DNA from 3 places in the Serratia sp. BNK-23 genome. Region 3 is predicted to be linked to each of the others. Evidence: predicted binding sites of a transcription regulator. Region 3 holds the regulator's gene; each other region holds the start of a gene.
The links. The regulator PurR, encoded in region 3, represses purine synthesis genes. The targets are predictions, from matches to a motif close to CANGCAAACGTTTGCNTG.

Region 1 (10,027 bases), 2.3 Mb from region 3:
AGATCCGCAGCGAGCCGGGCATGCTGGCGGCGATGCTGGCCATGTTGGGTATTGACGGCGAGGCCGCCGACCGGGCCTTAAAGGCAGAGCCGACGGAGCTGGCATTGGCAAAACAAACGCTCAGCGCACCGTTGCAACATGCACGCATCACGCTGTTCAAGGCGACCGAAGATGCAAATCTGAATATCACCGGCCTGGGCGATGAGCGTGAACTGCTGGCGATTGCCGACAATGGCCTGTCGGCAATCGGTCAACATCTGCAGGTGCATCCGTTGCCCTGCAATCATCACTCCATTATCTTCAGCCACGAGGAGATAGGACACGCCTTGCGACAGTCATCGCGCACGCCGGCGATGCTCGGCAACCTTCCTTGACGCTCTACGGTCTGCGGCGCCGTTCGCCGCAGACCGCCTCCTCACCACATCAGCCGGCCGATCAGTGGCGCGGCCACCACCGTGATAATGCCGGCCAACATCATCACCAGGCTCGACACTACGCCCTCCTGCGGCCCCAGTTCATAGGCGCGGGCGGTGCCGGCGCCGTGCGACGATGCGCCAAATCCGGCCCCTTTCGCCAGGCGGCTGCGTACAGCCAGCCGCAAAAACAGAATGTCGCCCACCGCCATGCCGAACACCCCGGTGATCACCACGAACAACGCCACCAGGTCCGGTTGGCCCCCCATCTGCTTGGCGGCCTCCAGCGCGAACGGCGTGGTGATCGACCGCACCGCCAGGCTGCGCTGCACCTCTTCCGGCAGCGTCAGCAGGCGCGCCAGCCACACCGAGCTGTACACTGCCACCAGCACTGCGGTCGTTACCCCGGCGCTCAGCGACAGCCAGTGGCGACGGATGATATGCAGGTTCTCGTACACCGGCACCGCGAAGGCGATGGTCGCCGGCCCCAGCAGCCACAGCAGCCAGTGGGTTTCACCGATGTAGTCCTGATAGGAGATGTGGGTGACCACCAGCAGCAACACCAGAATCATCGGCGTCAGCACCAGCGGCATCAGCAGCAACGTGCGGCGGCGGCGATAGAGTTTCTTGTTGGCGAAATAGAGCGCCAGCGTCGCCAGAAAACAGGCCAGGCTAAGGATAAAATCATTCATGGCGCTGCTTCCGCCGCTGCAGCCAAATCTCCAGCCGATACACCCTGTCCACCACCAGCCCGGTGGCGCCCAGCGTCAGCATGGTGCTGACTGCGATCACCAGAAAGATCTTCCAGCCCTCGACCATCAGCAGCTGGGCATAGTTGACCACCGCCACCACCGCCGGCACGAAAAACAGCAGCATTTCCGCCAGCAGCCAGCGGGAGCCGGCCTTGACCCAGCTCAGCGGCAGAATGCGCAGCAGGATCAGCGCCAGTAGCATCAGCATGCCGACGATATTGGCGGGGAGCGGCAGGTGGAATTGTTGCACCAGGCGATCGGCGATCAGGAACAGCGCCGCATACAACGCCACCTGAATCGGCACCTGCAAACGGGTCAGCAGGGAGGGGGCAACGCGGCGTAACGCCAGAGACATGAAAGATGACCTCAAACAATAATTGACGGCCTACAGTATACGCAGCCGGGAAACCACGCCTGAAATGAATTAAAATTATCGACATCATGCCGTCCGGGAATAGTTTCTCGCCGGTAGCGTCCCCAAGGAGAACCCTAACGTGGATGTCCGCACCCTGCGCTACTTCGTTGAAGTGGTGCGCCAGCAAAGCTTCACCCGCGCGGCGGAAAAACTGTTCGTCACCCAGCCCACCATCAGCAAAATGCTGCGGCATCTGGAGGAAGAGCTGGAATGCACGCTGCTGATCCGCGAAGGCCGCAAGCTGCGCCTGACCGACAGCGGCCAGGCGGTGTACCAGCGCGGCCTGACGATCCTCGACGAGTTCCGCCAGTTGGAGGCGGAGCTGGAAGACATCAGCTCGGTGAAAAAGGGCGTGCTGCGGCTGGGCATTCCGCCGATGGTCGGCAGGCAGATCGCCGATCTGATCCGCCGCTTTCGCCAGACCTACCCCGGCATCGAATTAAAGATTTCCGAGCTGGGCGGGCTGTCGGTCGAACAGGCGGTGATGTCCGGCGAACTGGATCTGGCGATGACGGTGCTGCCCTTCGATTCGGCGCAGCCGCTGACCTTTCTGCCGCTGCTGGGCCATCCGATGTGCGTGGTGGCGCCGCGCACGCCGCAGTGGCTCAACCGCACCAGCATCAATATCGCCGAATTGGCCGACAGCCCGATCCTGATTTATAACGAAGACTTTGCGCTGTACAAGATGCTGATGAAGGCGTTTCGCCTGGCCGGCTTTGAACCGCAAATCGCGGTGCGCAGCGGCCAATGGGACTTTCTCGCCTCGATGGTGCAGGCCGGCGTGGGCATCGCCATGCTGCCGGAGCCGGTTTGTCGTTGGCTGGACAAGGAAAACCTGGTCTGGCTGCCGCTGGAGCCGCGCATGGAGTGGAAAATCGGCCTGATCTGGCGCCAGGGCAGCTACCTGTCGCACAGCGCGCAGGCCTGGATCGCCTGCTGCCGCGACTACTGGCCGCCGGTCAAGTAGCCAAAAAAAGGGCCGCACAGGCGGCCCTTCAGGATGGGGATAACGAGGAAAAACGTTTATTCCTCCCTCTGCGTTTACCCCTCGCGCTCGATCAACAGCGCTTCGAGCAGGTCGAGATCGTGCAGCAGTTTTTGCAGCGTCTCGTTGCTGATTTTCTGCGTGGCGCGCAGGTGATACAGCTCGCCGCGCTCGGCGCGCAGCGCCGTCAGGCGGAAACGTCGCTCGAGGTTTTCCATCGCCAGCGCATTCTCGATATCGTCTTTCGACGCGATGCGCCGCCGCAGCATGCCCGTCACCCGCGAGCTGACCTCTTTCAACACCTGCGGATCGAGGTTTTCTTCGGTATCGGCAACCAGGCGCTCTTCCATTTTATTCACGCTCTCAATCGCCACTTCGGCCGCCATGGCGATCGCCATGCGCTCTTCCTGCTTGCTGGCGCTCTTATCGGTCACCTGCACGCCGCGCAGCAGCAGCGGCAACGCCAGCACGCCGACGATCAACGACAGCAGGATCACCCCGGCGGCGATAAACACCAGCTGATAGCGCGCCGGGAAGGCGGTGCCGTCGCTCAGCAACAGCGGTATCGACAGCACACCGGCCAGGGTAATCGCCCCGCGCACCCCGGCGAACGATGCCACCCACAGCTCACGCGTGCTGTAATCGCCGAACTGCAGCGGACGCTTTTTCATAAAGCGGTTGCTGGCCTTCTTCATCACCCACAGCCAGGTGAAACGCAGCACCAACAGCGCGGCGTAGATGGTGGCCACGTCGGCGAACAGGTACCAGGTCTGGATGGTCGGATCCAGCTCCGCCTGCAGGATGGAGGTTTCAAGAATGCCCGGCAGCTGCAGGCCCAACATGATGAACACCATGCCGTTGAACACGAATTCCAGCATCGCCCACACGCTGTTGGCGCGCAGGCGCATCGCCAGCGGCGCATTGCGGATCACGCCGGACTGGCTGATGGTCATCCCCGCCGCCACCGCCGCCAGGATGCCGGAAACGCCGATATGTTCGGCAATCAGGTAGGACGCGAACGGCAGCAGCAGCAGGAACACGATCTGGGTCGCCGGATCGTCGCCGCTCCAGCGGCTCATCACCCGCAGCGATTTACTGTAGGTCCAGGTGACCGCCACGCCGGCCAGCAGGCCGCCGATCGCCACTTTGAGGAATTCAAGGGTCGCGCCGCCCACGGTGAACACCATGGTGCCCATCGCCACCGCGATGGCGAACTTGAGCGACACCAGGCCGGAGGCGTCGTTCATCAGCGCCTCGCCCTCGAGCACGCCCATGATCGGCTTGGGGATCCGCCCTTTGCCGACGATGCCGGACAGCGCCACGGCATCCGTCGGCGACAGCACCGCCGCCAGAGCGAAGGCCGCCACCAGCGGAATGCCCGGCACCATGGCGTAGATCAGATAACCGACGCCGACCACGGTGATCAGCACCAGCACCAGCGCCAGGCCGAGAATTTCACGCCCGTGATGCAGGAATTCGCGCGTCGGTGTTTTCCAGCCGTCGGCAAACAGCAGCGGCGGGATGAACAGCACCAGGAACAGTTCGGGATCAAAATCGACGTGCAGCCCGAAATGCGGCCAGGCCAGCAGGGCGCCGATGGCGATTTGCATCAGCGGCAGCGGCACCTGGAACGGCAACATGCGCGTCACCACCCCGGACAGGGAGACCACCAGGATCAAAATGAGGATTGTAAAAAAGATTTCCATGCTTTCCTTAGACTCTACGATTCAGACGACATCGGCTCAGGGCCTGCGTTGGTCACGATAGTAGATCACTTTTTTTACAGCCGTTAAAGCTTGTTGTGCCTTTCAAAACGCGGTGCAGAGCAGAAGAAGACTTATCTTAAGAAGGGAATTGCCGTAACAGGCTCCCCCGCCCGGCGGGCGAGGGAAACCCAAGCGGCTTAAATCGCCCAGCCGCCGGCGTAGAACGCCACCAGCGCCACGGCGATCAGCACGGTGCCAATGTTCAGCTTGCGCCATTCGCCGGAGAAGATGCGGCCGATGACCAGCGAGCTGAAGCCCAGCATGATGCCGGTGACGATGTTGCAGGTCAGCACGATGAACACGGCGCACAGCAGGCCGGCCATCGCGTCGACGAAGTCGTTGAAGTCCAGCTTGGTGACATTGCTCAGCATCAGCAGGCCGACGTACATCAGCGCCGGCGCGGTGGCGTAAACCGGCACCAGATAGGCCAGCGGCGACAGGAACAGGATCAGCAGGAACAGAATGCCGACCACGGTGGCGGTCAGGCCGGTCTTGCCGCCCGCGGCGGTGCCGGCGGCGGACTCGATGTAAACCGCAGCGGGCGCGGCGCCCACCAGGCCGGAGAAGATGCTGCTCAGGGAATCCGAGGTCAGCGCCTTGCCGCCGTTGATGATCTGCCCGTCTTTATCCAGCAGGTTGGCCTGCCCGGCCACCGCGCGGATGGTGCCGGTGGCGTCGAACACCGCGGTCATCACCAGCGCCAGCACGCTCGGCAACACCACCGGCTGCAATGCGCCCATGATATCCAGGCTGAAGATCAACGATTTGCCGTCAGCGTCCGCCAGGCTCGGCATGGCGAACAGCCCCTGGTATTTCACCGCCGGGTCGAAGATCAGGCCGATGATGGAAATGGCGATGATCACCAGCAGAATGCCGCCGGGCACGCGCAGTTTCTCCAGGCCGAAGATCACCGCCAGGCCGACCAGCGTCATGACGACCGGGAAAGAGGTGAACGCGCCGAGCGCCACCGGCAAGCCATCCAGCGGGTTCTTCACCACCAGGCCGACGCCGTTGGCGGCGATCAGCAGCAGAAACAGCCCGATGCCGATGCCGGTGCCGTGCGCCACGCCCATCGGCAGGTTGCGCAGGATCCAGGCGCGGATGCCGGTGACCGAGATAATGGTAAACAGCACGCCCATCAGGAACACCGCGCCCAGCGCCACCGGAATGCTGATGTGCTGGCCCAGCACCAGGCTGAAGGCGGTAAAGGCGGTCAACGAGATCGCACAGCCGATGGCCATCGGCAGGTTAGCCCACAGCCCCATCAACAGCGACCCCAGACCGGCCACCAGGCAGGTGGAGACAAACACCGCCGCCGGCGGGAAACCCGCTTTGCCCAGCATGCTCGGCACCACGATCACCGAGTACACCATCGCCAGGAAGGTGGTCAGCCCCGCCACCACCTCCTGACGCACGCTGCTGCCGCGCGCGGAAATTTTAAAATAGCCATCAAGCCCGCCGGTTGGTTTTGCGGCGTGGTTCGCTTGAGAGTTCGACATAGGTTACTTCCCCTGTGTTTCATGAATCGGCCCGTCACAGCAGGCCTGTAATCTCGCCCGCGCCCGATCGCCACGTAATCGTTTACGTCACGTTCCGCATCCCTGCCCTTATGCCACACCGCCAACGGCGATGCGCACCCAGGCAAACGTTTAACTCGCAGCGCGCGGTACGGGTGATTTATGGTGGTTTATTCAAGGCAAACGATTATCCTGCCTTCCCTAGCGTCTAATCAACTAAAGATCGCGGCAATTTATGCAGAAAACGGCGGGAATAGCTTCTGCGCGAAAAGACAGGGCGATCCGGCGCCCCTGCCGACCTGCTTCACGGCGAGCTTATTGCGCCTGCACCGCCGCGGGATCCATATACATCAATTCCCAGATATGGCCGTCCAGGTCCTGAAATCCGTGGCCGTACATCACGCCATAGTCCCGCGGCGGATGATAGGTATTGCCGCCGCCGGCGATTGCCTTGCGCACCAGTTCGTCCACCGCCGCCCGGCTGGGTTGCGACAGGCACACCAACACTTCGGTGGCCTGTTTGGCGTCGCCGATCGGGTTCGGGGTAAACATCCTGAATTTGTCGTGGGTCAGCAGCATCACGTAAATCGTGTCGCTGACCACCATGCAGGCGGCGGTATCGTCGGTAAATTGCGGGTTGAAGCTGAAGCCGAGCTGGGTGAAAAACGCCATTGAGGCGGGCAGATCGCGTACGGGCAGGTTAACGAAGATTTGCGTAGCCATGGGCTACCTCCGATGAAGAATGACCCCATCGAGTATAGCCCATCCGCTTAACTCAGCAGGTCGTAAGGGCCGCCCTGCTCCAATGCCCGCTGGTAGGCGGGCCGGGCGTGAATGCGCTGCAGGAAGCCGCGCAGTTTCGGGCAATCATCCAACGCGCCGCGCGCCGCCATCGCCTCCAGCGGGAAGCTCATCTGAATATCCGCCGCGCTGAAGTCGTTGCCAACGAACCAACTGCCCTTATTCAGGTGCTGTTCGAGGAATTCGCAGTGCGGCGCGATCTGCTTGTCGAGGTATTCCCGCTGCACGCCTTTGCCGATCGCGCCGGCCACCGGCCGCAGCAGCCAGGGGATCGGCGGCTGGCCGAGACGGCTGAACACCAGCTTCATCACCAACAGCGGCATCAGCGATCCTTCGGCGTAGTGCAGCCAGTAGCGGTATTGCTGACGCGCGTGGAAGTCGGTTGGCATAAACATGCCCTGTGCGTCGTAGGCTTCCTGCAAGTATTCGATAATGGCGCCGGATTCCGCCAGTGTCAGATCGCCATCGACGATCACCGGCGATTTGCCCAACGGGTGGATCTTTTTCAGCGCCGGCGGCGCCAGCATGGTGTTGGGATCGCGCTCGTAGCGTTGCACCTGATAGGGCACGCCCAGCTCTTCCAGAAACCACAGAATGCGCTGCGACCGCGAGTGATTGAGATGATGAACGATGATCATGACGACGCTCCTGTCCGCTGCCACACCAGTTCGCCAACCTGCACGCCGTTGCCGAGCTGCAGCGGCACCGTGCGCAACGTCAGCCGATCGGCGTTAAAGGCGTAAAAACGCACCTGACGGCTGCCTATCCAATTGGGGAACGAGCAGCCTTCAACCTGATGCACCACCCGTTGCTCACTTTCTTCCACCTGATAACGGCCGAAGTAGCAAATCATATTGATGAAGGCGGCATGGATCTCCCGCTCGGATCCCTGCGTCAAATCGTCGGCGACAAAACGCGGCCGCACGGCGCTGTATAGCTGCGCCGCCATCGTGCCGTTGGCCTCATAGTGGATGCGCCCCAACACCTGCTCGCCCAGCGGGTAATTGAGCTCGCCGTTCTGGTTTTTGAACGCCGACGACACCAACGCCCAACTGCCGATAAACGCATTCATCGTCATGACGCTTCTCCGGTTAAGGATCGTCTGTAAAGGGTAGTGGCGATTGTTGCCCCGCGCCAGCGGATGAAAAATAATCAATTTATTTGACAGAGATACTCAAAACTCTCCGATTTTTTATTCACATCCGGTGCACTAGTATTTAACACATCGAGAGACAACGGGCTCTCACCTAACAAACACTCTGAGGAACGCATCATGAAAAACATCAAAATTTTTGCTACCGCTGCACTGCTGGCTACCGCTTCTTTCGCTACCTTCGCCGCTGACCTGCCTTCCAGCCAACCTGCTGCAGACGCCCAGAAGATCGGCGTCGTCACCGTGAGCGGCGCCGCTAACCTGAGCGCGCTGGAAAGCGAACTGGCCAGCAAAGCCGCCGCGTCGGGCGCCAGCGCCTACCGCATCGTCGCCGCCGGTGGTCAGAACAAACTGTACGGCACCGCAGAAATCTTCAACTGATCGTCGGACAGCCAACCGACGGAAGAAAGAAGCCCCGCAAGGGGCTTTTCTCGTTTTAGCGGGCGTCAAAGCGCGCCGCCAACTTCTGCAGGCGGAACTGTTCGGTGATGAAATCGACAAACACCCGGGTTTTGGTCGGTAAGAATTTGGTGGTGGGGAAATAGAGATACACGCTGCCGCGATCGACATACCAGCCCGGCAGAACCCGCACCAGACGGCCGCTTTCCAGATAAGGCGCCGCATTCGGCATGCCGATCAGCGCGATGCCCAATCCCATTTCCGCCGCCCGCGCCGCCGCTTCCGGTTCATTGACCGTCATGCTGACCGTCATCCCCGGCGCACGCTGCTCATTCTGGGCATTTCGCAGCGGCTGGTGGCGAATGCGCCCGGTCTGCGGCGAACGGATGAAAATCCCGGCGTGTTGCGCCAGTTGCTCCGGCTCCGTCAACGGCGGCCGCTGCCGCAAGTATTCTGCCGAAGCGACCAATACGCCATGCGCGGGCGCCAGCTCGCGAGCAATCATCCCCTGCGCCAACTCGATGCCGCCGCCCAGCGCAGCGTCAAAGTTCTCACCGATCAGATCCACCTGGCGATTGTCGAAATGCCAGTCCGGTACAATCGCCGGGTACTGCGTCAAAAACATCGGCAGCATCGGCAACACGAAGTGCAGGCCGAAGGCGGTGCCCATGCTGACCTTCAAGCCGCCGGCCGCCGCGCCGCCGCCGCTGCTCAACCCCTTCAATGCACACTGGATCGATTGCAACCCGCCGCTCACCTCACCGAGAAAACGCTCGCCTGCTTCGGTGAGGATCAACTTGCGGGTATTGCGTTGAAACAGCCGCACGCCGACCACCGCCTCCAGCCGGGTGACATTCTTGCTTACCGCCGCCGGGCTGAGGCCCAGCTTGCGGCCGGCGGCGGAGAAACTGCCGTTTTCCGCGCTGCTGACGAAGCACTCCAGATGTCCCAGCATGCTTTTTCCTTATGGATTTTAAACTAATGGTTTTAACTGATTATAGCTCTTTGTGGCTAGTGGCCGTGCAAGCGATCTCCGATACTGAATGCCGACACTTTACCCTCATCCACTCTGGAGAAATAACATGACCACAGCACTCCCACTGCAAGGCAAAGTCGCATTCGTTCAGGGCGGTTCCCGCGGCATCGGCGCCGCCATCGTGAAACGCTTGGCGAGCGAGGGCGCCGCCGTCGCCTTTACCTACGCCGCCTCGGCCGATCGCGCCGAAGCGGTGGCGAGCGCCGTTACCGCCGCCGGCGGCAAAGCCCTCGCCATCAAGGCCGACAGCGCCGATGCTGCGGCGCTGCAGCAGGCGGTTCGCCAGGCGGTGAGTCACTTCGGCAACCTGGATATTCTGGTGAACAACGCCGGGGTATTTACGCTGGGCAGCACCGAGGAACTGGCGCTGGACGACCTGGATCGCATGCTGGCGGTCAACGTACGCAGCGTATTCGTCGCCAGCCAGGAGGCGGCGCGCCACATGAACGACGGCGGCCGTATCATCCACATCGGCAGCACCAACGCCGAGCGCGTGCCGTTCGGCGGCGCGGCGGTGTACGCGATGAGCAAATCGGCGCTGGTCGGGTTGACCAAGGGCATGGCGCGCGATCTCGGCCCACGCGGCATCACCGTCAATAACGTGCAGCCCGGCCCGGTGGACACCGAAATGAACCCGGACGCCGGCGAGTTCGCCGATCAGCTCAAGCAGCTGATGGCGATCGGCCGTTACGGCAAAGATGAAGAAATCGCCGGTTTCGTCGCCTACCTGGCGGGCCCGCAGGCGGGTTATATCACCGGCGCCAGTCTGAGCATCGACGGCGGCTTCTCG
Region 2 (10,027 bases), 1.3 Mb from region 3:
CGCCGGATATTGCGGTGCGTTGGGTGAGCCCCGTTGCCGACGATTTTCACGCGCGTTTCAGCGCCACCGCGCGCCGCTACCGCTATATCATTTTCAACCATCGCTACCGGCCGGCGGTGCTGCAGCAGGGGGTAACGCATTTTTATCACCCGCTGGACGCCGATCGCATGCATCGGGCGGCGCAGGCGCTGCTGGGCGAGAACGATTTCACGTCGTTCCGCGCGGTGCAATGCCAGTCGCGCACCCCGTGGCGCTGCGTAAAACACGTTAAGGTTACGCGCTACGGCGAATATATTGTGGTAGATATCAAGGCGAATGCCTTCGTGCATCACATGGTTCGCAACATCGTCGGCAGCCTGATGGAGATCGGCTGCGGCAATCAGGATGAGAACTGGATGGCCGAGTTGCTGGCGCTGAAGGATCGCAATCTGGCGGCGGCGACGGCGCGAGCCGAGGGGCTGTATCTGGTTGCCGTGGATTACCCTGACCACTTTGGTCTGCCGCGGCCGCCGATGGGGCCGCTGTTTTTGCCCGACGATTAAACGCCGGCACGCCTGAAAGCGTCGCTCCCTTGTGCTTCTGCCGGGTGATTGAAACGCCCGGCATCAATGAGAGAATTTATGGACATCATCAAGTTTATTATTGATTTCATTCTGCATATTGATGTGCACCTGGCCGAACTGGTCGCACAATACGGCATGTGGGTCTACGCTATTCTGTTCCTGATCCTGTTTTGTGAAACCGGTCTGGTGGTGACGCCGTTCCTGCCGGGGGATTCTTTGCTGTTCGTCGCCGGCGCGCTGGCGGCGTTGCCGACCAACGATCTGAACGTGCACACCATGGTGGCGTTGATGGCCGTGGCGGCGATCATCGGCGATGCGGTGAACTACACTATCGGGCGGTTGTTCGGCGAGAAGCTGTTCAGCAACCCGAATTCGAAAATCTTCCGCCGCAGCTACCTGGATAAAACGCATCAGTTTTATGAGAAGCACGGCGGGAAAACGATTATTCTGGCGCGATTCGTGCCGATCGTGCGTACTTTTGCGCCGTTCGTCGCCGGTATGGGGCATATGTCCTATCGCCACTTCGCCGCCTACAACGTGATTGGCGCACTGGTTTGGGTGCTGCTCTTCACTTATGCTGGCTACCTGTTCGGCGATCTGCCGGTGGTGCAGGAGAACCTGAAACTGTTGATCGTCGGGATCATCATCGTTTCGATTCTGCCGGGGGTGATTGAAATTTGGCGCCACAAGCGCGCGGCCGCCCGCCAGCAAAAACAGTAAAAACATCGCTTAACCTGTCGGTTCGACCAGTTTTTTGTCCACAGCGTCGGGCCGATATGGTTTAATGAGCGACATTATGGTCTGTTCCTGCGAACAACCCTGAAGCCGATGCCTCAGTCGCCGCGCTTGCCGCGCCGCGAACGGGCATTTTTTCATTGGGGTGTTTTCGGGGGGATTGTTAAAGCATGAACAGCGGACTGGCGTGTGCCAGGTTCAAACAGAAAGGTCATCGATGAGCTGGATTGAACGAATTCTTAACAAGAGCAATATCACACAAACCCGTAAGGCGAGCATTCCTGAAGGGGTCTGGACTAAATGCGACAGCTGCGGCCAGGTTCTCTACCGCGCCGAGCTGGAGCGTAATCTGGAAGTGTGTCCGAAGTGCGACCACCACATGCGTATGGGTGCGCGCGCGCGTCTGCATACCCTGCTGGACGAAGGCAGCGAAGTGGAGCTGGGCAGCGATCTGGAGCCGAAGGACGTTCTGAAATTCAAGGATTCCAAGCGCTATAAAGATCGTCTGGTCGCCGCACAGAAAGCGACCGGCGAGAAAGACGCGCTGGTGGTGATGAAGGGCACGCTGTACGGTATGCCGATCGTCGCCGCGTCCTTCGAATTCGCCTTCATCGGCGGCTCGATGTCTTCCGTGGTCGGCGCGCGTTTCGTGCGTGCGGTTGAGCAGGCGCTGGAGGACAACTGTCCGTTGGTGTGCTTCTCCGCCAGCGGCGGCGCGCGTATGCAGGAAGCGCTGATGTCGCTGATGCAGATGGCGAAAACCAGCGCGGCGTTGGCCAAAATGCAGGAGCGCGGCTTGCCGTATATCTCCGTGCTGACCGACCCGACCATGGGCGGTGTCTCCGCCAGCCTGGCGATGCTGGGCGATATCAACATCGCCGAGCCGAAAGCGCTGATCGGTTTTGCCGGCCCGCGCGTTATCGAGCAAACCGTGCGCGAGAAACTGCCACCAGGCTTCCAGCGCAGCGAGTTCCTGATCGAAAAAGGCGCGATCGACATGATCGTTCGCCGTCCGGAAATGCGCCAAACGTTGGCGAGCATTCTGTCCAAGCTGACCAACCAGCCGCAGCCGCATTTCGATGAGGCCGCGCCGGTCATTGAGCCGGAGCAGCAGGCCGACGCCTGAGGCAAAGACAGATCCCGCCCGGGTTCAGCCGCCACTTTGTGGCTAAGTGACGGCTGATGCCCGCTCTCCGCCGGCCGTAGCCTATCCGCTGCGGTTGGCAGGCTGGCGGCAGTCACGAAGCGCATCGCCTTTACCGCGGTGAGGGTGGTGCCCTGATGGATTAATGAACCCAAGTTCAGTGATGGGACTCATGCAAAACCACCAAATTCCCCAAGCCACGTCGCCATTGAGCTCGTGGCTTTATTATCTGGAACGTCTGCACAGCCAGGCGATCGAACTCGGCCTTGAGCGCGTACAGCGCGTCGCGGCGCATCTGGATTTACTGACCCCCGCACCCACGGTGTTCACCGTTGCCGGCACCAACGGCAAAGGCACCACCTGTCGCACCCTTGAAGCGATTCTGCTGGCCGCCGGCCTGCGCGTCGGCGTCTACAGTTCGCCGCATCTGGTACGCTATACCGAACGCGTGCGCATTCAGGGGGAAGAGCTGAGCGAAGCGGAGCACAGCCGCTCGTTCGCCGCCATTGAAGCCGGCCGCGGCGAAACGTCGCTGACCTATTTCGAATTCGGCACCCTGTCGGCGCTGCAGCTGTTCAAACAGGCGCGGCTCGACGTGGTGATCCTGGAAGTGGGCCTGGGCGGGCGCCTCGACGCCACCAACATCGTCGATCCGAGCGTGGCGGTGATCACCAGCATTGCGCTCGATCACACCGACTGGCTGGGTAACGATCGCGAAAGCATCGGCCGTGAAAAGGCCGGCATTTTCCGCAGCGGCAAACCGGCGGTGGTCGGTGAACCCGACATGCCGGACAGCATTCGTCAGGTTGCCGAAACGCTGGGCGCGCCGCTGTCTCGCCGCGGCGAAGCCTGGTGCTTCAGCGAGCAGGGCGATCGCTGGCAGTGGCAGGGCGGCGACACGCTGTTGACCGATCTGCCGACGCCGAACGTACCGCTGGCCAACGCCGCTACCGCGCTGGCGGCGCTCAACTGTTCTCCGCTGGAAATCGACGAACGCGCGATTTTCACCGGCCTGCAGCAGGCTACGCTGCCGGGGCGTTTCCAGATCGTGCGGCGGGAGCCGACGCTGATCCTCGATGTGGCGCACAATCCGCACGCCGCCGGCTATCTGGCCGGGCGTCTGGCCAAACTGCCGCGCAACGGCGGCAAGGTGCGCGCGGTGGTGGGCATGCTGTCGGACAAGGACATCGCCGGCACGCTGGCCTGCCTGAGCGAGCAGGTGGATGAATGGTACTGCGCGCCGCTCGACGGGCCGCGCGGCGCCAGCGTCGAACAGCTGGCGCAACATCTGGCGGAACCGCGACGCTTTAATGATGTCGAAACTGCCTGGCGGCAGGCTATGCAGGATGCTGATAAACAGGATATTGTGATCGTCTGTGGATCGTTCCACACCGTGGCGCAGGTGATGGCGGCGTCAGACGAGATGCGGGGAGTGTGAGTGGCGAGTAAATTTCAGAACCGACTGGTCGGAACCGTGATTCTGGTGGCGCTGGGGGTGATCATCCTGCCAGGGTTGCTGGACGGCAAAAAGAAGCATTACGAGGATGAATTCGCGGCCATTCCGTTGGTGCCGAAGGCGGGCGACGTCGAAGAGAACGACGTGCTGCCACCGGTGACGCAACCGTTGCCGGCGCAGCCGCCGGAAGGGGCGGGCGCGCTGGTCGAGCAGCAGGCGGCCAACGAAGCGGCGGCGCAACAGGCAGTGCGGCAGAGCGCTCAGCAACCGACGCAGGTGGCGCCGCCGCCGGTCGAAACGCGTCCTCAACCGGTGCCACAGCCCAAGCCGAAACCGGTAGAAACCAAACCGGTGGAAGTGAAACCGAAACCGGCGCCGCAACCGAAACCGGTGGAAGTGAAGCCGGTACCGAAGCCGGAGCCGACGCCGAAACCTGAACCGACGCCGCAGCCGAAACCGGCGGAAGAAAAAGCGCCGGCCGGGCAAGCCTACGTCGTGCAGCTCGGGGCGTTGAAAAATGCCGCCAAGGCGAACGAGATTGTCGCCTCGCTGCGCCTCTCGGGCTATCGCGCCTTTACCGTGCCGTCAACGCCGGTGCAGGGGCAGATCACCCGCATCTACGTCGGCCCGGATGCCTCCAAGCAGAAGCTGCAGGCGGCGCTGCCGTCGCTGAACTCGATCAGCGGGCTGAGCGGGCAGGTGAAGCCGTACGGCCGTTAAACCCCGCAGGGGCGCAGCACGATGCGCCCCTGAATTAAGGAGTGGTGGAGAGAAAGCGAGAAAAACCGCGCCTTTTACAGGCGAAATCACCTATGTAGGCGCGGCGATTGGGAATTTTTTGATCGCCGCTTTTTATTTGTAACGTGGTAGGAAATCCCCTACGCAAACGTTTTCTTTTTCTGTTAGAATTCGCCGCGAATTGGATGCAGGGGCGATTCATCATTGGAATAGTTCATGGTCTGGATTGATTACGTCATTATAGCGGTGATTGGATTTTCGGCTCTGGTGAGCCTGATCCGAGGGTTTGTTCGCGAAGCATTGTCACTTGTGACATGGGGATGTGCGTTTTTTGTTGCCAGCCATTTCTACTCTTACCTTGCGGTCTATTTCACTCGTTTTGAAGATGAACTGGTGCGAAACGGCATCGCGATCGCGATTTTGTTCATCGCGACCCTGATCGTAGGGGCTATTGTTAACTATGTGATTAGCTCACTGGTAGAGAAAACCGGGTTGTCGGGCACCGACCGGGTGTTGGGCATCTGCTTCGGCGCGCTGCGCGGAGTATTGATCGTCGCGGCGATCCTGTTCTTCCTGGATACCTTTACCGGCTTTTCACAGAGTGCCGACTGGAAACAGTCGCAGCTGATTCCCCAGTTCAGTTACGTCATCAGGTGGTTCTTTGACTACCTGCAGAGCACGTCGAGTTTCTTGCCGACCCAATTGCCGGGGCGGTAGCGCTGATGAGGAAAAGACAACATGTGCGGTATTGTCGGTATCGCCGGTTTCATGCCGGTAAACCAGTCGATTTATGATGCGCTGACGGTGCTTCAGCACCGTGGCCAGGATGCCGCAGGCATCGTCACCATTGACGCCCACAACGGGTTCCGTTTGCGTAAAGCCAACGGCCTGGTGAAAGATGTGTTTGAGGCGCGCCATATGCAACGCTTGCAGGGCAACATGGGCATTGGCCATGTGCGTTACCCGACGGCCGGCAGCTCGAGCGCCTCTGAGGCCCAGCCTTTCTACGTCAACTCGCCGTTCGGCATTACGCTGGCCCACAACGGCAACCTGACCAACGCCCATGAGCTGCGCCAAAAGCTGTTCGAAAGCGGCCGCCGCCATGTCAACACCACCTCCGACTCGGAAATCCTGCTGAACGTGCTGGCCAGCGAGCTGGATCGCTTCCCGCACTATCCGCTGGAGGCCGACAACATCTTTACCGCGGTCGCCGCCATGCATCAGCAACTGCGCGGCGCTTACGCCTGCGTGGCGATGATCATCGGCCATGGCCTGCTGGCGTTCCGCGATCCGAACGGCATTCGCCCGCTGGTGATCGGCAAGCGCACGCTGGAGGATGGCCGCAGCGAGTACATGGTGGCTTCCGAGAGCGTGGCGCTGGATACCCTGGGCTTTGAGTTCCTGCGCGATGTGGCGCCGGGCGAAGCGGTGTACATCACCACCAAGGGCCAGCTGTTCACCCGCCAGTGCGCAGAGAACCCGAAAACCAACCCGTGCCTGTTTGAATACGTCTATTTCGCTCGCCCGGACTCCTTTATGGACAAGATCTCGGTCTACAGCGCCCGCGTGCGCATGGGCCAGAAGCTGGGTGAGAAGATTGCCCGCGAATGGGAAGATCTGGACATCGACGTGGTGATCCCGATCCCGGAAACCTCCTGCGACATCGCGCTGGAGATCGCGCGTATTCTCGAGAAGCCCTACCGCCAGGGCTTTGTGAAGAACCGCTACGTCGGCCGCACCTTCATCATGCCGGGCCAGCAGGCGCGCCGTCAGTCGGTGCGCCGCAAGCTGAACGCCAACCGCGCCGAATTCCGCGACAAGAACGTGCTGCTGGTGGATGACTCCATCGTGCGCGGCACCACTTCGGAGCAGATCGTCGAAATGGCGCGCGAAGCGGGCGCCAAGCGCGTCTATCTGGCTTCCGCCGCGCCGGAAGTGCGTTTCCCTAACGTCTACGGCATCGACATGCCGAGCGCCAACGAACTGATCGCCCACGGGCGTGAAGTGGATGAAATCCGCCAGATCATCGGCGCCGACGGGCTGATCTTCCAGGACCTGGACGATCTGATCGAAGCGGTGCGCGAAGAGAACCCGGACATCAGCCAGTTCGAATGCTCGGTATTCAACGGCATCTACGTGACCAAAGACGTCGATCAAAGCTATCTGGAATACCTGGAGTCGCTGCGCAGCGACGACGCCAAGGCGCTGCGAGGGCAAACCGAAGCGGAAAATCTGGAACTGCACAACGAAGGCTAACCGGCCGCGTTGATTACTCGGGGGGGGGCATCGCCGCGTCTGCGGCGGTGCGCCTTGCTCCTGTGAACTTGCTTATCCCTCGCCATTGCGGCAAAGTCTGCCTGATCTTACTTTTTACGGCAGAGGCCATTTTCCATGAAACGACTCATCATCGGCATTTCCGGCGCCAGCGGCGCGATCTACGGCGTGCGCCTGTTACAGGTTTTGCGCGACGTCGCAGAGGTGGAAACCCATCTGGTGATGAGCAACGCTGCACGGCAGACGCTGGCGCTGGAAACGCCGTACAGTCTGCGTGAAGTGCAGGCGCTGGCCGACGTGGTGCACGATGCGCGCGATATCGCCGCCGCCATCTCCTCCGGCTCTTTCAAAACCCTGGGTATGGCGATCCTGCCATGTTCGATCAAAACCCTGTCCGGCATCGTCAACAGCTACAGCGACGGGCTGCTGACCCGCGCCGCCGACGTGGTGCTCAAAGAGCGCCGCCGTTTGGTGCTGTGCGTGCGGGAAACGCCGCTGCACCTTGGGCACCTGCGGCTGATGACGCAGGCGGCGGAGATGGGGGCGGTGATCATGCCGCCGGTGCCGGCGTTTTACCACCAGCCGAAAAGCGTGGAAGACATCATCGATCAGACCGTCAATCGGGTGATCGATCAGTTTGATATCGAACTGCCGGCCGATCTGTTCACCCGCTGGCAGGGCGCTGATTAACATTTTCATCCCCAAATTGGTACATTTGTGCAACACCGCACTGAATTAGGGCGGCGCATGCACCATAATGATCCCACTTCATCACGTTCACTGTTTCATGGCGCCGCCTTATCGCGGCTGCCAGTGGCGCGGCCCCGAGCGGCCGATTTAATTTTGCGGTTATCGTCCCAGGAAACAGTATTGTGAAGGCCGGAGCCGTTCCCTCCGCCCGTAGCACCTAATGTGGCACGATTACTGCAAATTGATTTGGTGGGGAAAAGTAATGCCCGTAGTGGCATCAAAAAAATCAATTTGAGGGTAATTTATGAAAAAGCGGGTTTTGATTTTGCCGTTAGTTCTGGCTTTGAGCGCCGCCAGCAGCGCCTTTGCCGCCATTCCTTCCACGCTGAAGATTGGCACCGATCCGACTTACGCACCGTTTGAATCCAAAAACGCCAAAGGCGAATTGGTTGGCTTTGACATCGATTTGGCCAAAGAGCTGTGCAAACGCATCAATACCCAATGCACCTTCGTGGAGAGCGACTTCGACGCGCTGATCCCATCCCTCAAGGCGAAGAAAATCGACGCCATCATCTCTTCGCTGTCCATCACCGAAAAACGCCAGCAGGAAATCGCCTTTACCGACAAGCTGTATGCCGCCAACGCGCGTCTGATCGCGCCGAAAGGATCCAAGCTGTTGCCTACCGTGGACGCCCTGAAAGGCAAGAGCGTGGGCGTGTTGCAGGGCACTACCCAGGAAGCCTACGCCAACGCCATGTGGCAGCCGAAGGGCATCACCGTCGTGCCTTACCAGAACCAGGATCTGGTTTACGCCGATTTGGCTTCCGGGCGTATCGACGCCGCCTTCCAGGATGAAGTGGCGGGCAGCGACGGCTTCCTGAAACAGCCGCCGGGCAAAGACTATGCGTTCGCCGGCGAATCGGTGAAGGATGACAAGTTCTTCGGCGTCGGCACCGGCATGGGGCTGCGCAAGACCGATACCGAGCTGAAGGCGGCGCTGGACAAAGCTTTCGCCGAGATGCGCAAAGACGGCACCTACGACAAATACGCGAAAAAGTACTTCGACTTTGACGTCTATGGCGGGTAATCCGCTTACCGTTCCATGCTGTGACTGTGGGGCCGGCGTGCCGGCCCCGATGGTTCGGATCCTAGACCACAGGGTGAAGTAGATGCTGCAAGGCTATTCCCAACTGATTTTCGAGGGGGCTCTGGTGACGCTGGAGCTGGCCCTCAGTTCCGTGCTGCTGGCGGTGGTGATCGGCCTGATCGGCGCCGGTGGCAAACTGTCTCATAACCCCTTTATCTCCGGCCTGTTCGGCGCCTATACCACGCTGATCCGCGGCGTGCCCGATCTGGTGCTGATGCTGCTGATCTTTTATGGTCTGCAAATCGCGCTGAACAATATCACTACGCTGCTGGGCTTCGCGCAGATCGATATCGATCCGCTCGGCGCCGGCATCATAACCCTCGGCTTTATCTACGGCGCTTATTTTACCGAGACCTTCCGCGGCGCTTATCTGGCGGTGCCGAAAGGGCAGATCGAAGCGGCGACGGCCTATGGCTTCAGCGGCGCGCAGATCTTCCGGCGCATTCTGTTCCCGGCGATGATGCGTTTTGCCCTGCCGGGCATCGGCAACAACTGGCAGGTGATCCTGAAGGCGACGGCGCTGGTGTCGATTCTCGGCCTGAACGACGTGGTCAAAGCCACGCAGCTGGCGGGGAAAGGCACCTATCAGCCGTTCTTCTTCGCCATCGTGGCCGGCGTGGTGTATCTGGTCTTCACTACCGTTTCCAACGGCGTGCTGCTGTGGCTTGAACGGCGTTACTCACTGGGCGTCAAGAGGGCCGAGCTATGATCGATATCCTGCAACAGTACTGGCAGTCGCTGCTGTGGAGCGACGGCTACCGCTTTACCGGCGTGGCGATCACGCTGTGGCTGCTGATCGCTTCAGTGGTGATGGGCGGGCTGCTGGCGATCCCGATGGCGGTGGCGCGCGTGTCTTCCCTGCGCTGGGTGCGTTTCCCGGTGTGGCTCTACACCTATGTGTTTCGCGGTACGCCGCTGTACGTGCAGCTGCTGGTGTTCTACTCCGGCATGTACAGCCTCGAGATCGTGCGCGGCAGCGAGTTTCTCAATGCGTTTTTCCGCAGCGGGCTCAACTGCACCATCCTGGCGCTGACGCTCAACACCTGCGCTTATACCACCGAGATCTTCGCCGGGGCGATCCGCTCGGTGCCGCACGGTGAAATCGAGGCCGCCAACGCCTACGGTTTCTCGCGCTTCAAGATGTATCGCTGCATCATTTTGCCTTCGGCGCTGCGCACCGCGCTGCCGGCTTACAGCAACGAGGTGATCCTGATGCTGCATTCCACCGCGCTGGCGTTTACCGCCACCGTGCCGGATCTGCTGAAGATCGCGCGCGACAT
Region 3 (10,027 bases):
CTGCGCATCGGCCGCTTTTCCCCGCTGCAGGAAATAACCCAGCGCGGCCAGGACTACCGTAGATACCATCACCGTCACCGTCGCCAACAGCGGCTGGGCAATAAACGCCGACACCAGCATGCTTGCCACAAAACACAGCCCCAATTGCAGCGTATTTTGCAGCGCGGCGGCTTTGCCGCTGCTTTCCGGGAACGGCATCAGCGCATTCGCCACCATGATCGGGTAGCCGGCGCCGTTGACCAGCGCCATCACGCAGAACGGGATCAGCAGAGTGGTGAGCGTCGGATTGGTCAGGGTCGCCACCAGATACAGCGCCACCATGCTGACACCATAAGCTACCAGCAGCCACGGCAGCAGAGTTTTGCCATTGATGCGCTTAAGCGCGGCGCGGCAGCCGTAGCCGCCCAGCAGGAAGGCCAGCGTTTGCGGCACATAGCTCAGACCGATGTCGCTCGGGCTATAGCCCATATCGCCGAGGATGAACGGCGAACCGGTCAGCCAGGCGAAGAAACCGGCCGAGCAGGCGGCGTACATAGCGACGTTGCCGCTGAACACCGGAGATTTCAACAGTTGCCAGAAGCTGACGCCGTTTTTCGGCGCGTCGGCGGCGGGGGGCGTTTTGGCGCGCTCTTTGAGCAGCAGCGTCGGCAGCAGCAGCAGTGCGGTGATCACCAACAGCGCGGCGAAGATCGCACGCCAGCTGGCGTGGTTCAGCAGCCAGGCGCCAAGCAGCGGCGCCAGCGCTGGTGACAGCGCCACCAGCGGCATGATGGTGGCGAACACGCGGTTGGCCTGGCCTTCGCGATAGCGGTCGACCACCAGCGCTTGCCAGATGGCGGTGGCGGAACAGACGCCGACGGCCTGAATAAAGCGCAGTATCCAGAGCTGCACGGCATTTTCTACCCACAGCATGCCCAGGCAGCCGAGCGCGAACAGCGTCAGGCCAATCAATAATACCGGTTTGCGGCCCAGTCGGTCGGAGAGGGGCCCCCACAGCAGTTGCGCGAAGGCGAAGCCGGCCAGAAAGATGCTCAGGCTGGCGCTGACCGCGCCGGCGGAAATTTGCAGTTCCTCCCGCATGGCGCCGAAGGCGGGCAGGTACATATCGGTCGCCAGATAACCCAGCATGCTCAGGCCGGCGAGGTAGAACATAAAGCCAAAAGAATTTCGCATGGTATTTCTCGTTAATATTTTAGTGTCGCAGGTTTTTAGCGCCGGCCAGTGTATCCGGCTGGATCTCTGCTTGTGAAACGGTAATATTTGCAAAGTGCTGTTAAAAAAATTGAAGGCAAAGCGATGTGGTCTGAATATTCTCTTGAAGTTGTTGACGCGGTCGCGCGCACCGGCAGTTTCAGCGCGGCGGCGCAGGAGCTGCACCGGGTGCCGTCGGCGGTGAGCTATACCGTGCGGCAACTGGAACAATGGCTTGCGGTGCCGCTGTTTGAGCGGCGTCACCGTGATGTGGAGTTGACGCCGGCCGGCGCGCTGTTTATCAAGGATGCGAGAGTTGTTATCAAAAAAATGCTCGACACCCGTCGCCACTGTCAGCAGGTGGCCAACGGGTGGCGCGGCCAGCTGAATATCGCAGTCGACATCATCGTCAAACCCCAGCGCAGCCGCCAGCTGGTGCTGGATTTCTACCGCCATTTCCCCGATGTTGAACTGATGCTGCAACCCGAAGTGTTCAACGGCGTTTGGGATGCGTTGGTGGACGGCAGGGTGGACATGGCGATCGGCGCCACGCGCGCGGTGCCGGTCGGCGGCGGCTTTGCCTTCCGCGATATGGGCTACATGAACTGGCTGTGCGTAGTCAGCCCACAGCATCCGCTGGCGCAGCTGGCAGGGCCGTTAAATGACGATCGGTTGAGGCCGTACCCTGCGCTTTGTCTGGAAGACACCTCGCGCAATCTGCCCAAGCGCGTCACCTGGACGCTGGATAACCAGCGGCGGCTGGTGGTGCCGGACTGGACATCGGCACTCGACTGTCTGTGCGCCGGGCTGTGCGTCGGCATGATGCCGGCGCATCGGGCGCTGCCGCTGGTGCAGCGCGGTGAGCTGAAGGCGTTGCAGCTGCAGCAGCCGTTTCCCGCCAGCCCTTGCTGCCTGACCTGGCAGCAGGATAAACCGTCGCCGGCGATGAGTTGGCTGCTGGCGTATCTGGGCGATGGCGAGACGCTGAATCAGGAGTGGCTGAGCGAGGCGGCGCCGGAAGCCGTGCAGGCTTCCGGCTCAGGGGATTAGCGGCGGTAGTCGATGAACGGACCGTCGGCGACCGAACGGCGTTCCACCAGCTTCGGATGCACTTCGATCACCTGCGATTCTTCGCGCTTGCTGATGATGCGATCCAGCAGCATGGTGAAGGCCATTTCTCCCAGGCGCTCTTTAGGCTGGTGAATGGTGGTCAGCGCCGGAGTGAAGTAGCGGGCGTTGCGCACGTTGTCATAGCCGATCACGGAAATATCCTGCGGCACTCGCAGCCCCAGCTCATCAGCGGCGCAGATGGCGCCCATCGCCATGATGTCGCCGCCGCAAAATACCGCGGTCGGCCGCTGTTTTTGCGACAGGATTTGGTGCATCGCCTTGTAGCCGGACTCCGGCTCGAAGTCACCCTGGACGATCCACTCTTCGCGAATGTCGATATGCGCTTCCTGCAGCGCCTTCATAAAGCCCTGATGACGGCCGCCGCCGGTGTTGCGCGACAGCTGGCCCGGGATGGCGCCGATATCGCGGTGACCGCGCTCGATCAGGTAACGGCCGGCCAGATAGCCGCCTTCGAACGCGTTATCGATGATGGTGTCGGTGAAGTCGCCGCGCGCAGCGCCCCAGTCCATCACCACCATCGGGATATTACGGTAGTCCTCCAGCATTCCCAGCAGTTGATCCGGGTATTCGGAACACATGACCAGCAGGCCGTCGACGCGCTTTTGCGCCAGCATCGCCAGGTAGGCGCGCTGCTTGTCCAGATTGTTGTGCGAGTTGCACAGGATCAGGGTGTAACCTTTGCTGTAGCAGCTGTTTTCCACCGCCTCGATCACTTCGGCAAAATAGGGCGCTTCGCTCGAGGTGGCCAGCAGACCGATAGACTTGGTGTGATTGACTTTCAGGCTGCGCGCCACGGCGCTCGGCGAGTAGTGCAGCTCTTTGATCGCGGCCCACACGGCCGCTTTGGTCTCTTCGGCGACGAAACGAGTCTTATTGATGACGTGCGAAACGGTGGTGGTGGAAACGCCCGCGCGTTTGGCCACATCTTTAATCGTTGCCATGTAAGGAATGACTCCTGAACTCACATGTTTACAGCATGTAAGTGTGATGTTAATCGTTTGCCTACGTAGATCCTTCTCCAGAGAAGCGAAAACTGAGTTTTTAGTGTGTTGAAGTCTTCAGCGCTTAATCAGGAGGGGCATGGATGCCGGTACGCAGTTGTGAACTGCGAATTTTGTCGCATATTGAACAAAAGTGGAAGAGGTAATCGAGATTATAAACCGGGAAATGATAACAAGATTTTATCGGCGAACTGTGGGAAAATGATTTGACGTACTAATTGTGCGCCTTTTATCCTTAGGAAAGCCCATTTTAAAGGAGTTGTCATGGATACCGATCTGAAGATGTCTCTGTTCACTACCGTCGGCGCGTTGGCGATGATCATCGCTTTCAGCTTTGTCGCCGCGTTGAACTGATCTCCCGCCGGTTTTAAAAAAGGCGCAGCCTGGCTGCGCCTCGTCACTTCGGCAAGGCCTGCGTTTACGCCAGGTTTTCCGCCGCAAATTTCCAGTTGACCAACGCCCAGAAGTTTTCCAGGTATTTTGGACGCGCATTGCGGTAATCGATGTAATACGCGTGTTCCCACACGTCAACGGTCAGCAGCGGTTTATCTTCACCGGTCAGCGGAGTTGCCGCGTTGGAGGTGTTGACGATCGCCAGCGCGCCGTCCGGTTTTTTCACCAGCCAGGTCCAGCCGGCGCCGAAGTTTTTCACGGCGGCATCGGTGAACTGCTCTTTGAACGCAGCGAAAGAGCCGAAGGATTTGACGATCGCCGCCGCCAGTTCGCCCTGCGGTTCACCGCCGCCCTGTGGCGACAGGCAGTGCCAGTAGAAGGTGTGGTTCCACACCTGCGCGGCGTTGTTGAACACGCCGCCGTTGGAGGTCTTGATGATCTCTTCGAGCGATTTGCCCTCGAACTCGCTGCCTTTCACCAGGTTGTTCAGGTTAACCACGTAGGTATTGTGGTGTTTGCCGTAGTGGTATTCCAGGGTCTCGGCGGAGATGTGCGGCTCGAGCGCGTTTTTCTCATACGGTAATGCAGGTAATTCAAACGACATTGCTTCCTCCTTTACAGCGCCACTTTCTTCCCGCCCAGGCGGGAGCCAGATGGGCCGTTTTTTATTGTGGTCATTCAATCTTAACAATTTTCATCATAAAAAACAGGAGGAAAAGCGAGAAATGCGCGTGGGGGAGTGCGATGGGCGATAGCTTGAGCAGGCGGTTGCGACCGGGGCCGCAACCGCGCAGAACAGGGAATTAACGGATGGTTTTCGGCGTCACTACGCGGCGTGCGCCGATGTAATGGTTTTGCCAATAGTCGTTGTCGAGCTGGCTGATGCGGATCTCTTCGCCGGTGCGCGGCGACTGGATGAATTTGCCGTTGCCGAGATAGACGCCGACATGGTCCGCCACGCCGCGGTTGTTGATGCGGAAGAACACCAAATCGCCGCTTTCCAGTTCGCTTTTCTTGATCGGCGCCGCGTCGCGAAGGTGATACATTTCGTTGGCGGTGCGCGGCATCTTGATTTTCACCACGTCCTTATAGGCGTAATAGATAAGGCCGCTGCAGTCGAAGCCGGTGCGCGGCGAGCTGCCGCCCCAGCGGTAAGGCTTGCCCATCTGATCCATCAGCTTGGCCATCGCGGTCTGTTTGGCATGCTGGTAACGTTTTTTGTGCGCCGGGCTGAGTTTTAACGGCTTTTCTTCACGCGCCAGTTTGGCGGTGGCCATACCGGCGTCGCGGTGGCGGCCATAGCCTTTTTTATAGCCCTTTTTCGGCGGGGTGACTTTAATCTTGGCGGTTTTCTGCGCTTTGGCCTTGGGTTTGGCGCTGACGATCTTTTTCGCGCTTTTCTCGCTTTTGGCCTTGGCGGTCTTGGTTTTTTTCTCGGGGGCCGTCACTTTGGCTTTTTTGGCGGCTTTATCCGCTTTCTTTTTTCTGCGGTCATCGGGCCGCGCTTCATTAGCATGGCTTTTACGCTGCTCGGCGGCAACGCGCGCCTGTGGCGCAGCGTGCGCCAAATTGAAGAAGAGCTGCGTAAACAGCAGCGCAAAGAGCGTAAGAATTAAACGCATGTCGACGTCACCAACCTTGGCCCCGAAACGGATATCGAAAGAGTTACAGTATTCCCGAACTTCACCATATAAAACAGCGAAGAACTCATAAATAATAATCCATATTGTGAGAAAACGTTAATGACATTTTTTTTGGTTTAAAATCAGCCTGTTGATGTATAAAAAAGCGCCAGGCGACGGTGGCGGATATAATTAAGCCGCGCCGGCATCGCGGCGCAATATATTAGTGAAATGGTCGGATTAAAAATGTTATTCTCAACGTATGTTTTGACCGGAATGACGTGGCCGGTGAAACGCGATCGGCGGCGGGCGAATATCCTTGCAAAAGATGGCGTTTTCTTGCGACTGTTCCAGCCGCTACAATAGCCCGCGTGATGCATGTTGTAGCCATGAAATGTGGCTTGAGGAAGCAATAAATGACGACGACACTTGAAAAAATTCAGCACCAGATCGCTGAAAACCCGATTCTGCTTTACATGAAAGGTTCGCCAAAGCTGCCGAGCTGCGGCTTTTCCGCGCAGGCTGTGCAAGCGCTGTCCGCCTGCGGCGAGCGTTTCGCCTATGTGGACATTTTGCAGAACCCGGATATCCGCGCCGAGCTGCCAAAATACGCCAACTGGCCGACGTTCCCGCAGCTGTGGGTAGATGGTGAGCTGGTCGGCGGTTGCGATATCATCATCGAGATGTATCAGCGCGGCGAACTGCAGCAACTGATCAAAGAAACGGCAGAAAAGTATAAAGCGCAGGAAGACCAGCAGTCTTAATCGACGGGCTTGCGATGATCGCGTAACGGGCGGCGCCAGTGTAACTGGGCCGCCTTTTTTGTTGGTTTTATTCGGCGAGATCGCCGGCGGGCAGCGGCCAGCCGCCGAGACGTTTCCAGCGGTTAACCAGCTCGCAAAACAGCAGGGCGGTTTGCTCGGTGTCGTACAGCGCGGAGTGCGCCTGGCTGCTGTCGAACGGCATGCCGGCGGCGATGCAGGCTTTGGCCAGCACCGTTTGCCCCAGCACCAGGCCGCTCAGCGCGGCGGTGTCGAAGGTGGCGAACGGATGGAACGGGTTGCGCTTCAGGCCGGCGCGTTCGGCCGCGGCCATCAAAAAGCTGTGATCGAAGTTGGCGTTGTGCGCCACGATAATGGCGCGATTGCAACCGCGATCCTTGAGCCCTTTGCGCACCGCTTTGAAAATGGCGTGCAGCGCGTCATATTCGCTGACCGCGCCGCGCAGCGGATTGTGCGGATCGATGCCGTTAAACGCCAGCGCTTCCGGCTGCAGGTTGGCGCCCTCGAAAGGCTCCACGTGGAAGTGCAGGGTTTCGTCCCGCTGCAGCCAGCCGTCCTCATCCATTTTCAGCGTGACGGCGGCGATCTCCAGCAACGCATCGGTATTGGCGTTGAAGCCGGCGGTTTCAACATCTATTACTACGGGATAAAACCCACGAAAACGACCACTCAGGGCGTTAAGATCACTTTTCTCGGCCATCAGTTTCTTATCTTCATCGAATGCAGCGCGCATTATGGCAAATTTTGCGCCCGGTTGCAGGCGCTATCGCGCGGAGAATCAGCAGGGCGCCAACGCGCCCTGAAGGGGAGGCTTAGTGGCCGAGGCCCTGACCGGCGTGTTTGTTTTCGATCAGCTCGATTTTGTAGCCGTCCGGATCTTCGACGAAGGCGATAACCGTGGTACCGCCTTTCACCGGGCCGGCTTCGCGGGTGACTTTGCCGCCGGCGCGACGGATGCTGTCGCAGGTGGCGGCAACGTCATCCACGCCCAGCGCCAGGTGGCCGAAGGCGGTGCCCATATCGTAGCTGTCGGTGCCCCAGTTATAGGTCAGTTCGATAACTGCGCCTTCGCTCTCTTCCGTATAGCCGACGAAAGCCAGGGAGTATTTGTACTCCGGGTTTTCGCTGGTGCGCAGCAGGCGCATGCCTAATACCTTGGTGTAGAAGTCGATGGCGCGTTGCAGGTCACCGACGCGGATCATGGTATGGAGTAAGCGCATAATTCCTCTGAATTGACTGTGCCGTGGCAGACGGCGGGTGGATTGAAGCACAAGCGAGTATAGCCTTGTCCCGCAAGGGAATTCAACGTGACGAACTGGTGACAATGTCACTTTGTGGTCTCGCGTCGAGGGTGTCTAAATATTGATCGAGTGTACCGATCGATACAGAGTAATTGATCTGCACAATCAATTATCTATTCCAGCGGCGATCGTGTAAAAATCGAACGGCAATAAAGATCAACACCAGGGAACAGCGGCCCGCCTCGTGCGGGCCTTTTTGCTTTGCGCGCGACGCATAAAAAACGGCCATGCGATTGCGTGGCCGTTGGGGTCAGGACAGATTACTTCGCCAGAAACGGATAGTCGGTATAGCCTTCGGCGCCGCCGCCGTAGAAGGTTTCCGGCTTAGGTTCGTTCAGCGGGGCGTGCTGGCGGAAACGCTCTACCAGATCCGGGTTGGCGATGTAGCTGCGGCCGAAGGCCACCGCGTCGATGAAACCTTTTTCGATCAATGCTTCGGCTTTTTCGGCGGTGTAGGCGCCGGCACCGACGATCACCCCTTTAAAGTGGGCGCGCACCGAGTCGCGGAAGGCGTCGGAATACGGTTTGCCGCCGGCCCAGTCAGGTTCGGAGATGTGCAGGTAAGCGATATTGCGCTTATTCAGCTCTTCCACCAGATACAGCGCTGCTTCTTCCTGATCTTCGCCGTTGTCCAGCCCGTTGAACGGCCCCAGCGGCGAGATACGGATACCGATGTGTTCGGCACCCCATTCGGCGATGGTGGCGTCGACCACTTCCAGCGTCAGGCGGGTGCGATTCTCAATGTTGCCACCGTATTGATCGGTACGTTGGTTGGAAGCCGGTGACATGAACTGGTGCAGCAGATAGCCGTGGGCAGCATGCAGTTCGATGAAGTCGAAACCGGCTTCGCGCGCGTTGGCGGTTGCTTGGCGGAAATCGTTGATGATGCCCGGGATCTCGCTGGTTTCCAGCGCGCGCGGCGTGGAGGTCGGCACGCGCACCCAGGCGCCGGTTTCATCACGCACGGTGGTGCGGGTTTCGGCGTTGATGGCCGAAGGTGCGACCGGCGCTTGCCCGCCTGGCTGCAGGCTGGCGTGGGAAATGCGGCCTACGTGCCACAGCTGCACGGCGATGTGGCCGTTGTTGTCATGCACTGCCTGCGTGATGTTTTTCCATGCGGCGATCTGCTCCGGCGTATGCAAACCGGGCGCGCCGGCGTAGCCTTTCGCCTGGAAGGAAACCTGGGTCGCTTCGGTCACGATCAGGCCGGCGCTGGCGCGCTGTGCGTAATATTCCGCCATCAGCGGCGTAGGAATATCGCCCGGCTCGATGCTGCGCAAACGCGTCAGCGGAGCCATAAACACGCGGTTGGGCAGGGTGATGGCGCCAACCTTCAGCGGAGAGAGCAATTTTTCAGTCTTCATAGTGCATCCTGTATTTAATAGACCGGTCGTCTAGTAATGGGCGATAAAAAACCATGAACTGCATTTTTTCAATAAAAATAAGTTGTTACCGTTACGGTTGCGGCGGGCGCAGCAGCAACTCGATACTTTCCAGCGCGCTGGTCAACGGCGCCAGCGAGTGACGGATTTTGGCGCGCAGCGTGGCGCCGAGCCACAGTGAATACAGCGTTTCTGCGGTTGCCGCCGGGCTCATGGCTACCGACAGCGAGCCCTCGGCGATACCGCGCTCGATGGCCTCCTGAAGATGGCCGATCACGCGAGCGGTGCCCGTTTCCAGCGCATGGCGCATCGGTTCTGACAGATCGCTCACCTCGGCGGAAAGCTTCACCGCCAGGCAGGCGTTGTGGCATTCGCTGCGGCAGTGGTAGCTGATAGCCTGGGCGTAATAGCCGAGCAGCTGGTGGCGGGCATCACCGCGTCTGTCGGCAAACAGCGCCTGCATTTCTGCATCATAATGCGCGAAATAGCGCTGCAGCATCGCTTCGCCGAAGGCTTCCTTCGAGCGAAAATAGTGGTAGAACGAGCCTTTCGGCACGCCCGCGGTGGCCAGCAGTTCGCTCAGCCCCATGCCGGTAAAGCCCAGGCGCAGGCTGAGGGTTTCGCCGGTGGCGAGCAGATGTTCACGTGTATCCACGTTGCAATGCGTTGATTTGGTCATCATGGTGCCGAGCATAATAGACCGATTGGTCTAGGTCAATGGGAATAAAAAAACCGGCGCACAAAACGCCGGTTGTCTGCAAACTATTGTGCCCCAGCGGCACGCGGAAGTTAAGCGCTACGCCGCGTTGCGGCAGCGTTGCAGGATATCCAACTGGGATTGATATTCGCGGGTTTGTACGTTCAGCATGCCCAACAGGGTGTGGAACAGGTTGTCCTGCGAAACCTCGTCCTTTTCCGCCAGCGTATTCAGACACTGGCGATCGATGCCGAAATTGCGCTGATAGTCGGCCGACATCCACATCAGGAAAGGCACGTGCGTTTGCTGGCTCGGCGCGAAGACATAAGGCGTACCGTGCAGATACATGCCGTTTTCCCCCAGCGATTCGCCATGATCGGACAAATAGACCAGCGCGGTATTGAAACGGTCGTCATACTGCCGCAGCAGCTTGATGGTGGCATCGAGCATCGCGTCGGTATACAGGATTGAGTTGTCGTAGGTGTTCACCAATTGTTCATGGCTGCAATCCTGGATCTGATTACTGT

Region 1: ACMGF9_RS01655 (NCS2 family permease) is a predicted target of PurR. The motif match lies at 5,970-5,987, and genes of this name have one in related genera.
Region 2: cvpA (colicin V production protein) is a predicted target of PurR. The motif match lies at 4,778-4,795, and genes of this name have one in related genera.

What each region holds. Positions count from the first base shown of each region.
Region 1 covers NZ_CP179900.1:351,743-361,769, reverse strand. The annotation lists gene ACMGF9_RS01680 (non-ribosomal peptide synthetase) at 1-374, shown strand, start outside; gene ACMGF9_RS01675 (LrgB family protein) at 416-1,105, opposite strand; gene ACMGF9_RS01670 (CidA/LrgA family protein) at 1,098-1,520, opposite strand; gene ACMGF9_RS01665 (LysR family transcriptional regulator) at 1,660-2,547, shown strand; gene ACMGF9_RS01660 (Na+/H+ antiporter) at 2,622-4,271, opposite strand; gene ACMGF9_RS01655 (NCS2 family permease) at 4,469-5,830, opposite strand; gene ACMGF9_RS01650 (VOC family protein) at 6,164-6,571, opposite strand; gene ACMGF9_RS01645 (glutathione S-transferase family protein) at 6,619-7,287, opposite strand; gene ACMGF9_RS01640 (lipocalin-like domain-containing protein) at 7,284-7,727, opposite strand; gene bhsA (multiple stress resistance protein BhsA) at 7,923-8,183, shown strand; gene ACMGF9_RS01630 (LysR family transcriptional regulator) at 8,239-9,156, opposite strand; gene ACMGF9_RS01625 (3-oxoacyl-ACP reductase family protein) at 9,284-10,027, shown strand, end outside.
Region 2 covers NZ_CP179900.1:1,409,837-1,419,863, forward strand. The annotation lists gene truA (tRNA pseudouridine(38-40) synthase TruA) at 1-542, shown strand, start outside; gene ACMGF9_RS06665 (DedA family protein) at 621-1,283, shown strand; gene accD (acetyl-CoA carboxylase, carboxyltransferase subunit beta) at 1,516-2,424, shown strand; gene folC (bifunctional tetrahydrofolate synthase/dihydrofolate synthase) at 2,615-3,880, shown strand; gene dedD (cell division protein DedD) at 3,881-4,618, shown strand; gene cvpA (colicin V production protein) at 4,853-5,353, shown strand; gene purF (amidophosphoribosyltransferase) at 5,375-6,892, shown strand; gene ACMGF9_RS06695 (UbiX family flavin prenyltransferase) at 7,028-7,600, shown strand; gene hisJ (histidine ABC transporter substrate-binding protein HisJ) at 7,905-8,687, shown strand; gene ACMGF9_RS06705 (histidine ABC transporter permease HisQ) at 8,770-9,456, shown strand; gene ACMGF9_RS06710 (ABC transporter permease) at 9,453-10,027, shown strand, end outside.
Region 3 covers NZ_CP179900.1:2,694,526-2,704,552, reverse strand. The annotation lists gene punC (purine nucleoside transporter PunC) at 1-1,173, opposite strand, end outside; gene punR (DNA-binding transcriptional activator PunR) at 1,297-2,241, shown strand; gene purR (HTH-type transcriptional repressor PurR) at 2,238-3,263, opposite strand; gene ACMGF9_RS12745 (YnhF family membrane protein) at 3,588-3,677, shown strand; gene sodB (superoxide dismutase [Fe]) at 3,742-4,320, opposite strand; gene ACMGF9_RS12735 (C40 family peptidase) at 4,520-5,338, opposite strand; gene ACMGF9_RS12730 (Grx4 family monothiol glutaredoxin) at 5,755-6,102, shown strand; gene rnt (ribonuclease T) at 6,170-6,853, opposite strand; gene gloA (lactoylglutathione lyase) at 6,933-7,340, opposite strand; gene ACMGF9_RS12715 (alkene reductase) at 7,682-8,785, opposite strand; gene ACMGF9_RS12710 (TetR/AcrR family transcriptional regulator) at 8,877-9,497, opposite strand; gene eptA (phosphoethanolamine transferase EptA) at 9,600-10,027, opposite strand, start outside.